Regions from separate parts of the Paenibacillus sp. RS8 genome, predicted to be linked through region 2. Evidence: predicted binding sites of a transcription regulator. Region 2 holds the regulator's gene; each other region holds the start of a gene.

Region 1 (3,280 bases), 330 kb from region 2:
ATCTAGCTCATTACGCAGTTCTTCATCGGAGCGGGATTCGAGCATGATTTTGTATAAACTTTTCTCCAGAGATTCTTTCTTCTCAAATCGCTCCAGAATCACATCCAGCCCGCCAATGACCATTTCGAACATATTGATCTTCTCGTGTAGCAGATGCAGAATATGTTCTTCAATCGTGCCCTGCGTGGACAAATTATAGATAACCACGTCATTTTCCTGACCTAACCGATGCACCCGCCCAATCCGCTGTTCTACTCTCATGGGATTCCAAGGCAGATCGAAGTTGATCATATGGTGACAGAACTGCAGGTTAATGCCCTCACCACCCGCCTCAGTAGCGATCATTACTTGAGCACGACCGCGGAAGAGATCCATCATCCAATCTTTTTTGCCGCGATTCATCCCGCCTGAATAAGAAACACACATTAGCCCATGTTCGCGGAAATACTGAAGCAAATATTCTTGAGTCGCACGATACTCTGTAAAGACAATGACTTTTTCATTCATTTCTTGAATGAGAGATAGTGTTGTTTCGGCTTTGGTATTGGTCTTAACCGTACGAAGTGTCTGCAATAGCTCCATCATCCGATCGCGTTTCGGCGAATCGGCGGGCAGCTTCTTGATCAGATTAACTAAAGTGATGAACACAGCATCTCGACTGCTGCATACCTCGCGCTGAAGCGTTACCAAGGAAAGCATGCTGCTAAGATTGCCGCCTGATTCCTGATACTGATCTTTAACAAAAGAAGTGACAGCGTCATATAATACTCTCTCTTCCTGTGAAAGAACTAGCGGAATATTACGGACTTTTCGTTTCGTAAAGTTAACTGGACCTTCGCCACGCCGATTGCGGATCATCACCTTCGATAGCTCGTCCCGTAGCTGACCTTCATTCTTAGGTTGGCGTTTATCAACGACGAAATTCGAAGCGAAATCACCCTGATTTCCAAGTTGCCCCGGTTTCAGTAAAGTGATCAAATTAAATAGCTCGCCCAGATCATTCTGAACGGGAGTAGCGGTTAGGAGCAGGCAATATTTTTTGCGTAATTGCTGTACAAATAAATAATTGGTTGATTTTTTATTTTTCAGCTTGTGGGCTTCATCAATAATCAACATGTCATATTCATTTTCCAGCAGCATTTCTTTATGTGGATCGCGTTTAGCGGTGTCCATAGATGCGACAACAATCGCATTTCCCCAGGAATATGCTTTTTTCTGTGCTACAGCAGCGATACCAAACTTGGCATTTAGCTCGCGAACCCACTGCAATACGAGGGAAGCGGGTACCAGAATAAGTACCTTAGAGACTAGACCGCGAACAAGATATTCCTTGAGTACAAGTCCAGCTTCAATCGTCTTTCCAAGTCCGACCTCATCTGCAAGAATCGCGCGGCCCGACATCTCAAAAAGAACTTTATGCGCGGTATCGAGCTGGTGCGGAAGTGGGGATAATCCGGATAAATGCTTCATGCATTGAAGTTCATCGAAGCTTGTTACTAGACCTGTTTGTTCACCTTGAACAGCAAGTTTGGATAGACGGAAGTCTCCCCACGGACCGCCTTTATCCAGTTTGAGTTCTAGATCCTGTAGCCAATTCCGGTCAAAAGAAAGAGGAACAGGCAGTATAGGCGCTGACTTTCCACCTTTGTGAGGTAGAGAATTACGGAATAATTGCGTCATGGTACAGCCTCCTCAGGTGCTAATTCATATCATCATTCGTAGGAGTAGTATGCTCTTAAACAAGAGAATTCATAACCTTCTATTTTTCTTGATAGCCTTTAAAAAAGAGAGTAAAAGCGAGAAAATACCGCAAGTTTTGCGATATTTCAGCTGCTTGACTCTATTTTCGAAAAAGACCTTCGATACAATATGTGGTATAGTTTAAAAGCTGACGCACACAATATATTGTGACAAAAGCATGAAAATGTGATTTTTTTAAAGTGCGTAGCTGCTATTTGTTATTGACAAGATGAACTTCCTACATACACCCGTAAGGTTGAAGATACGTGTAAGGAAGTTTTTGTTGTGGAGCCCACACCATGAACTGGAACTAATATTTACTACATTGCGGGAGGTTTTTCTATTGGGTAAAGTGGAAGGTAAGCAACGCCTGGAAGGGCTAAGTGAAAAAATATTTTTGGATCGTTATGCTTGGAAGGATGCCGACAGCAATAATGCTAAAGTGGGCGATGTTGTACTAGTTCTAACGAAAGATGATCCGAAATTTCCAACGAAGGAAGTCGGAGAGATCGTAGAACGTAACGGCAGAATTGTAACCGTAAAGACGCGCAGCGGCGAACTTGTGAAATCAGATGTTGAGAAGCTGACGCTTAATATAGAAAAAACACCAGAGGAAATGTGGGATCGTCTGTCTTCAGCTATGGCTTCTGTGGAGAAGACACCTGAGCTTCAAGAAGAATGGGCGGGCAAATTCCGTTCGATTCTGGATGATTGGAAGCTCGTACCGGGTGGACGAATTGCGGCTGGTGCTGGCGCTAGTGAGGAACTAACCCTGTTTAACTGTTATGTAATTCCTTCTCCAAAGGATAGCCGCGGCGGTATTATGGAGACGTTGGCTGAAATGACAGAAATAATGGCTCGTGGTGGCGGTGTAGGGATTAACCTATCCTCTCTACGTCCACGTCGTGCAATTGTGAGAGGTGTTAATGGTTCTTCTAGTGGTTCTGTATCTTGGGGCGGTCTGTTTAGTTATACCACTGGACTCATTGAACAAGGCGGTAGCCGCCGCGGTGCACTCATGCTCATGATTAATGACTGGCATCCAGATGTAGAGGACTTCATTACGGTGAAGCAAACGATGGGTCAAGTTACGAATGCGAACCTTTCGGTATGTGTGAGCAATAGCTTTATGAAGGCTGTAAAAGAGAATCTAGATTGGGATCTCGTATTCCCGGATACAACAGACCCTGATTATAATGATGTGTGGGATGGCGATCTCGACAAGTGGAAGGCTGCAGGCAAAAACGTTATTCATTATCGAACCGTTAAAGCGCGTGATGTGTGGCGCACCATTATCGAATCCGCTTGGAAATCCGCTGAGCCAGGTGTTGTGTTCATGGAATATTACAATCAAATGTCCAACAGCTGGTATTTCAATCCGATCATTTGTACGAACCCATGTGGGGAGCAAGGTCTGCCAGGCTGGGGAGTCTGCAATTTGTCCGCTGTAAACCTGTCCAAGTTCTACGATGAGAAGAATCATGATGTAGACTGGGAAGATCTCGCAAGAACAACACGCTATTCCGTTCGTTTCTTGGAT
Region 2 (3,280 bases):
TACACTATAACTTAGGAATATTTATTCCGCAAAATCCGCATCATCATAATACAAACCTTGTTTAAAACAAGATGTTTCGTGGGAATTAAAAAAAATTGACCTAATTCCCCTTTGAGCACTATAATAAATTAGAATATTTATTCTAATTAACATACTTAAAAATTTGGAATGGGGGATCTTCTAATGATTCATTATACCGATAAAGTCGCGCTTATCACTGGAGCATCTGCTGGGATCGGTAAAGTATTCGCAACTGAATTAGCTGCAAAAGGATGCCATGTCATTTTAGTCGCCCGATCCAAAGAAAAACTCGATTCCCTCGCTTTGGAGCTTGCTTCCAAATACCCTATTCACACTTATTCCATAGCGCAGGATTTATCTAAGCCCGGCTCCGTAGAAGAACTGGCTGATCAGATTCGCACTTTGGGACTCCAAGTAAACATTTTGATCAATAATGCTGGCTTTGGAACCTTTGGACGCTTTGAGGAAATATCGCCAGAACGTGAGCAAGAAGAGATCCGCCTAAATATAGCTTCTTTAGTCGCAATGAATCATCAGTTTCTTCCGGAGATGCAACGCCGCAAAGACGGTATTATTATTAATGTCGCTTCTGTTGCAGCCTTTCAGCCCGCACCCTATATGGCCGTTTATTCAGCAACGAAAGCATTCGTACTCTCTTTCTCCGAGGCGCTCTGGGCAGAAAATCGCGATCGAGGCGTTAGGATTTTGGCGCTTTGCCCTGGTGCGACTGAAACGGAGTTTTTTAAGGTTACTGGATCAGATGCTGCCTCAGGAAGAAAACTCGCCTCTCCAATCGATGTTGTGAAGACCGGCTTTCGGGGAATCGAAAAGAAACGGAGTTACATTATCGCGGGAAAACTAAATTATTGGGCATCCCAGGGAAGCCGACTTCTTCCGCGCAAGCAGGTAGTCACGTTGATGGAACGAATGGTTCGCCCCCATTCTAGTTTATGAAATGTTGGTTTAAAAGCGATGCCCAATTCTCCGTTTAGATGCTTAAGCATCTAAACGGAGAATCATTAAGGATTGAATTATCAGGGCGCAAAGATTTGCAGCTCGTGCTCGATACCGAAAGAAACCCGCTGTACGCAAGGCCACAGTTCTCCAAGCTCATAACAGGAAGGAAGATTGACGGATATGAGAAACGCTAGCCACTTCCGCCATTTTTGCAAACAGCCCAGCAAGCCAAGACAAATGCCTTAATTATAGCAAAAAAAAAGAACGGCATCTCTGCCGTTCTTTCTGTGATGGACTCTCAGGGGCTCGAACCCTGGACAAATAGATTAAGAGTCTACTGCTCTACCAACTGAGCTAAGAGTCCATATGAAGTTTGGTGGAGCCAAGGGGGATCGAACCCCTGACCTCATCGCTGCCAGCGATGCGCTCTCCCAGCTGAGCTATGGCCCCAAACGTAATTTTCAGATGTATGTAATCACACATTTTAGAATCAAGTTCGGTGTATTTAAGTCATTCTGACAAAATCAAGCGCCGTAGGCGACTCCTATATAATATAAAAAATCGCCTTCGCTGTCAACACTTTTTTTAGTCATTAGACTAGCCACAACCCTACAATCTGTCCAGATCCCCAGTACTCTTAGATAACAGACCCTTCAGTTCCTTCATAAACATGTTAATATCCTTGAACTGACGGTATACAGACGCAAAACGAACGTATGCGACTTCATCTACTGGATAGAGCTGTTCCATAACCAATTCACCGATCTGTTGGCTCTCCACTTCAGCTACGGCGATGCCTCGCAGGGATTTCTCTACCTCAGAGACGATCTTCTCTAAACGTTCTACAGAGACAGGCCGTTTCTCACAGGCACGTATTAAGCCCCGAAGTATTTTATCACGGCTGAATTCCTCACGGCTGCCGTCTTTTTTGATCACGATTAACGGTGTTTCCTCGATCATTTCAAAGGTTGTAAACCGTTTGCTGCAACGCTCGCATTCACGCCTGCGGCGGATGGACTTATTCTCATTTGCTGGTCGCGAGTCGAGTACTTTAGTATTTGTGTGATCGCAGTAAGGGCATTTCATAAGCTTCATCACTTCCTATTACATAATGTTTTTTTGTCCCGGTATGTTAAACATCCGGCTTTTGAAGGGCTATTTCATTTTTTCCAGAAATCACCGTTTATTTGTTGTAATGATTATGGCAAGTCCGGCACATAATACAGTTACCAACAGAGGAGGTGAACAGCAATGAGCCAAAACAACAGCTCCAATAACCTTGTAGCTCCAAATTCCCGCGGTGCTTTGGAACAACTTAAATATGAAGTTGCCCAAGAACTCGGAATCACGCTTTCCCCAGATGGTTACCAAGGCAATAAAACTTCTTATGAAAATGGTTCGATCGGTGGTTACATCACTAAACGTCTTGTAACCCTGGCAGAACAACAATTGGCAGGTCAATACAAATAACCTGTCCACATAAGCTTACTGAAGAAGTATTAAACGATCGCAAGATCGTTTAGTACTTCTTTTTATACATAACACGGTTTTAGAATTCGTTGTAAATATCCGTGTACTGATCATAGTAATAGTTGACGCGCTGTACATAATGGCGGGTTTCACCAAACGGAATATCCTTAATCGTAGCATCCGTTCCATCCCAGATCCCCTCATCCAGCCATTTTTGAACTTTACCCGGTCCAGCATTATATGCAGCGATAACTGCTGTAGGTTTACCTTCGAATTGACGGGATAATGTTGAAAGATACCAGGTACCTAGTTCAATATTTGCTGATGGTTCATGCTTTAGCTCCTCCATAGATACATCAGGGAGCTTGGCCTTTTCAAGGGCCCATTTGGCGGTATCCGGCATAAGCTGCATTAAACCTATAGCACCTTTTTTGGATTCTCGTCCAGTTTTGAAGTTCGTTTCCACTCGGATAATTGAAGCCACTAGAAATGGGTCAATATCGTACGTAACGCTGTGCTTACGGATCTCATCTTTATAATGGATCGGATAAAACCAGGACATCCAGTTCGTACTCAGAAACAATATCGCAGTAAAACCAATGAATAACAGAAGAAGGACTCTTTTTTTACGTAACCATTTCATAATAAGCCCAGCCTGTCCCAAAGAACAGCAACCTGTTGCTCAGTGTGCGCAAGTTCGCCACTGTTGTCAATGATATAGTCCGCTTTGTTACGCTTCGCTTCAATATCCATCTGTGCATTTAAGCGTGCTTCTGCTTGTTCTAAAGAAAGTCCGTTACGTTCCATTAATCGAGCGATTTGCACTTCACGA
Region 3 (3,280 bases), 700 kb from region 2:
TCAAATCCATGGAAAGAGTGGCCGCTTACGGCAGCGATCTCCATGCTTTTCTCCAGGGAATGGTAGTTCATGGTCATGAAAAAGGTCCGGGCAAAATCGCGAGCCTGTTCGCTCTCATAAGCAATCTTGTTCTTGGCTAGATAGCCGTGCAGATTCATCACGCCAAGTCCGACCGAGTGCATCTCTTTATTGGCCTTGGCTACGCCTGGGGCATTGGAGATGCTGGTCATATCGCTGACAGCGGTCAGGGCGATCATACCTTCATGTACCGATTCACGGATTTTGCCATGCTCCATCACGTTGACAATGTTCAAAGAAGCCAGATTGCAGCTTACATCACGGCGGATCGTATCCTCCTGCCCGTAATCATTAATCTCTGAAGTCTCCTGCAGCTGGAAAATTTCCGTGCAGAGGTTGGACATTTTGATCTGTCCGACATTTTTCAGGGCATGGGCCGCATTGGCGTTGCTCTTGTTCATAATATATGGATAGCCAGATTCCAGCTGGATCATGGCGATTTTGGTCAGCATATCCCGCGCGCTCATGGCTTTTCTCTTTTTGACACGAGGATCGGCTAAAAGCTTATCGTACATATCATCCAAATCCATGTCATCAAGATGCGTACCGTAGGCCTTGTACACACTGTAAGGTGCAAATACATGCAGCGGTTCATTGTCCTTCGCCAGCTTATAGAAGCGATTCGGAATGATTAGGCCAATGGACAGGGTTTTGAGTCTTGTTTTTTCATCGGCGTTGATCTTCTTGCTGTCGAGAAATTCAAGAACATCCCATCCAAAAATGTTGTAGTAGGCGGCTCCAGAGCCTTTACGTTGACCCATTTGGTCAGCATAGGAGAAGCCGTCTTCCATCAGCTTGAGCACAGGTATAATGCCCTTAGCCGCATCTTCGACACCCTTGATGGTCTCTCCGCGGGAACGGAGCTTGGACAGGTTGACAGCCACGCCACCGCCGATCTTCGATAGCTGCATGCAGGTATTGAGCACATAGTTGATCGAATTAAGCGAGTCGTCCATTTCGATCAGGAAGCAGGAGACAAGCTCACCGCGCCGGCTCTTGCCGGCATTCAAGAAGGTAGGCGTCGCTGGCTGCAGGCGCTGCTCCATCATCGAACGGGCAAGCATGCCGGCAGTAGCGGCGTTACCGCGTCCTAGGTGAAGGGCAACTGCCGCCACACGGTCCGGATAATGCTCCAGATATTGCTTGCGGTCATTGCTTTTTACAGCGTAATCCGTATAGAACTTCGAAGCTGCCATATAGGATGGAAAGCTGAAGTTGTAAGAATGGGTAATTTGGTAGACTTCTTCAATCTCAGTTAAGCTGTACTGTTCGTAAAAATTTTCGTAGAAATCCTGTTCAATCATATAATCAACCTTGGCTTTTGTATTCTCAAAAACCAAGCTCCGCCGTTCTACATCCCGCATAAATTCGGCTACTGCCTCAAGGTCTTTATCCAATTGAAAGAAACCAGTTTCGTCTCTCTTCATCAACATGTTGTTTAGTTCAATATGCCGCAACTCGGCTCACCTCCTGTTTAATTCGTTCTACATCGCCAAATGTGCCCGATAGCTCAAATTTACCGATAACCGGTACGTTGTACCGATCTGCAATCAAGTCTGCGCTATGCGCGAACAGCTCGCCCCAGTTCTTGTTGCCGCTGGCGGCGATGCCTTTCAAATTGGAATAATTGTTCTTCAAAAAAATAGACACCTTCTCTGGAATCTGTCCAAAGCCGGTGGTATATGTAATAAGCACGTAGGGCTCATCAATGGTCATATGCTCTTCAATCTGCACAGCGGGCAGCTTAAGCTTACCAATGAAGCGTTTGACGTTTCCCGTTTTCGAATCGTATGCGACTAGCATGGAGTCTCTCCCCCTGTATATATTAAACCTAATTTAAATACTGTAAAGATTGAATAGATAAGCTATAAATACTGGAAAATCATATGAATACTATATTTAGTGTGCGTTGTTTATTTTAATCACTATATGTTGAAAAGTCAACATGAAAAGTACATCCTTTCTAGTGGAAGTTGTCTAGTAATGCTAAGTCGAACAGACCTGTAATAAGAGTAAGATTACCTGTATTCACTGCATGTTCAGGCAAGTGGAATTGAGGTTTACTAGAGGGGGAATAAGACAAACGAAGGAGGAGATTGGTTATGACTCAAGCGATGCAGCGCCAGCAAGCAGTAACTATCCATAAAAATGAGGCATTTGCTTTAAACGCAGAGCAGCTTCTGCCGAAGCTTATTTACCGAAAATGTTCACCGAAGCAGATGATCCGGGTTGTAAAGAGTGAACTAGCGGTGCATGGTTGGCAGGTTGAGACGATTCAAAATGCGGAGACCCTTTCTTCCATTGTATTTGGGAAGGGGGAGGAGGTTATTCTGGATTTCGGAGAACATCTGGTTGGACGGTTGACGATACAGATCATTCCTATAGGCAGCCCCCCGGATGCTCCGCTATATCTGCAGATCACCCTCGGAGAAATGCCGGTGGAGATGGCTGAACCTTTCTCAGAGTACGACGGCTGGCTTAGCAGCTCATGGCTGCAGGAAGAGCGGGTTCATCTGGATGTGCTTCCTGCATCACTAAATCTGGAGCGTAGATACAGCTTTCGGTATGTAAAGCTTAAGGTTCTTGATACGTCACCAAAATATAAAGTATCCTTTGCCGAAATCAGCTGTACAGCAGAAACCTCAGCTGACCGCTCTTTTCTGACTCCGCTGGACCACCTGGATGCCGAACTGCAGGCCATTGATGAGGTCAGTGTGAAGACCCTCGAAGAATGTATGCAGGAGGTCTTCGAAGACGGGCCTAAGCGGGACCGCAGACTGTGGCTTGGGGATCTGCGGCTACAGGCGCTGGCCAATTACGAAACATTCTCGGGTAACGATTTGGTGAAGCGATGCCTATACTTGTTTGCAGCTTATCCTGATGAGCGGGGACGGATCACAGCCAACTTGTTCATGAAACCCCATGTGATCCCTGACGATACGTATCTCTATGATTATTCACTCTTTTTTGTATCTACTCTGTGCGATTATTTCTTGGCTACAGATGACCGGAATACGTTGGAAGAGCTGTGGCCGTCTGCTTATCGGCAGATAGAATTAGCCTTAGAGCGATTGGATGAGCGTGGCATTGTGACCGACGATGAGACTTGGTGGGCTTTTACTGACTGGCATCCGGATCTGAACAAACAGGCTCCGGCGCAGGCCATCTTAATCTATAACTTGAAATGCGCTCTGGAGCTGGC

The links. The regulator NrdR, encoded in region 2, represses ribonucleotide reductase genes. The targets are predictions, from matches to a motif close to AACACNATATATNGTGTT.
Region 1: the regulator NrdR is predicted to act here: its motif matches at 1,895-1,912, upstream of ACDZ28_RS19885 (adenosylcobalamin-dependent ribonucleoside-diphosphate reductase).
Region 3: the regulator NrdR is predicted to act here: its motif matches at 1,968-1,985, upstream of nrdI (class Ib ribonucleoside-diphosphate reductase assembly flavoprotein NrdI).

What each region holds. Positions count from the first base shown of each region.
Region 1 is NZ_CP168131.1:4,191,238-4,194,517, forward strand. Features, by position in the region: gene ACDZ28_RS19880 (DEAD/DEAH box helicase) at 1-1,680, opposite strand, end outside; gene ACDZ28_RS19885 (adenosylcobalamin-dependent ribonucleoside-diphosphate reductase) at 2,084-3,280, shown strand, end outside.
Region 2 is NZ_CP168131.1:3,866,080-3,869,359, reverse strand. Features, by position in the region: gene ACDZ28_RS18490 (SDR family oxidoreductase) at 184-975, shown strand; gene ACDZ28_RS18485 (hypothetical protein) at 1,014-1,172, shown strand; tRNA gene ACDZ28_RS18480 (tRNA-Lys) at 1,270-1,342, opposite strand; tRNA gene ACDZ28_RS18475 (tRNA-Ala) at 1,353-1,428, opposite strand; gene nrdR (transcriptional regulator NrdR) at 1,588-2,064, opposite strand; gene ACDZ28_RS18465 (alpha/beta-type small acid-soluble spore protein) at 2,230-2,448, shown strand; gene ACDZ28_RS18460 (lytic transglycosylase domain-containing protein) at 2,528-3,091, opposite strand; gene coaE (dephospho-CoA kinase) at 3,088-3,280, opposite strand, start outside.
Region 3 is NZ_CP168131.1:3,169,210-3,172,489, forward strand. Features, by position in the region: gene nrdE (class 1b ribonucleoside-diphosphate reductase subunit alpha) at 1-1,535, opposite strand, end outside; gene nrdI (class Ib ribonucleoside-diphosphate reductase assembly flavoprotein NrdI) at 1,522-1,881, opposite strand; gene ACDZ28_RS15690 (sugar hydrolase) at 2,181-3,280, shown strand, end outside.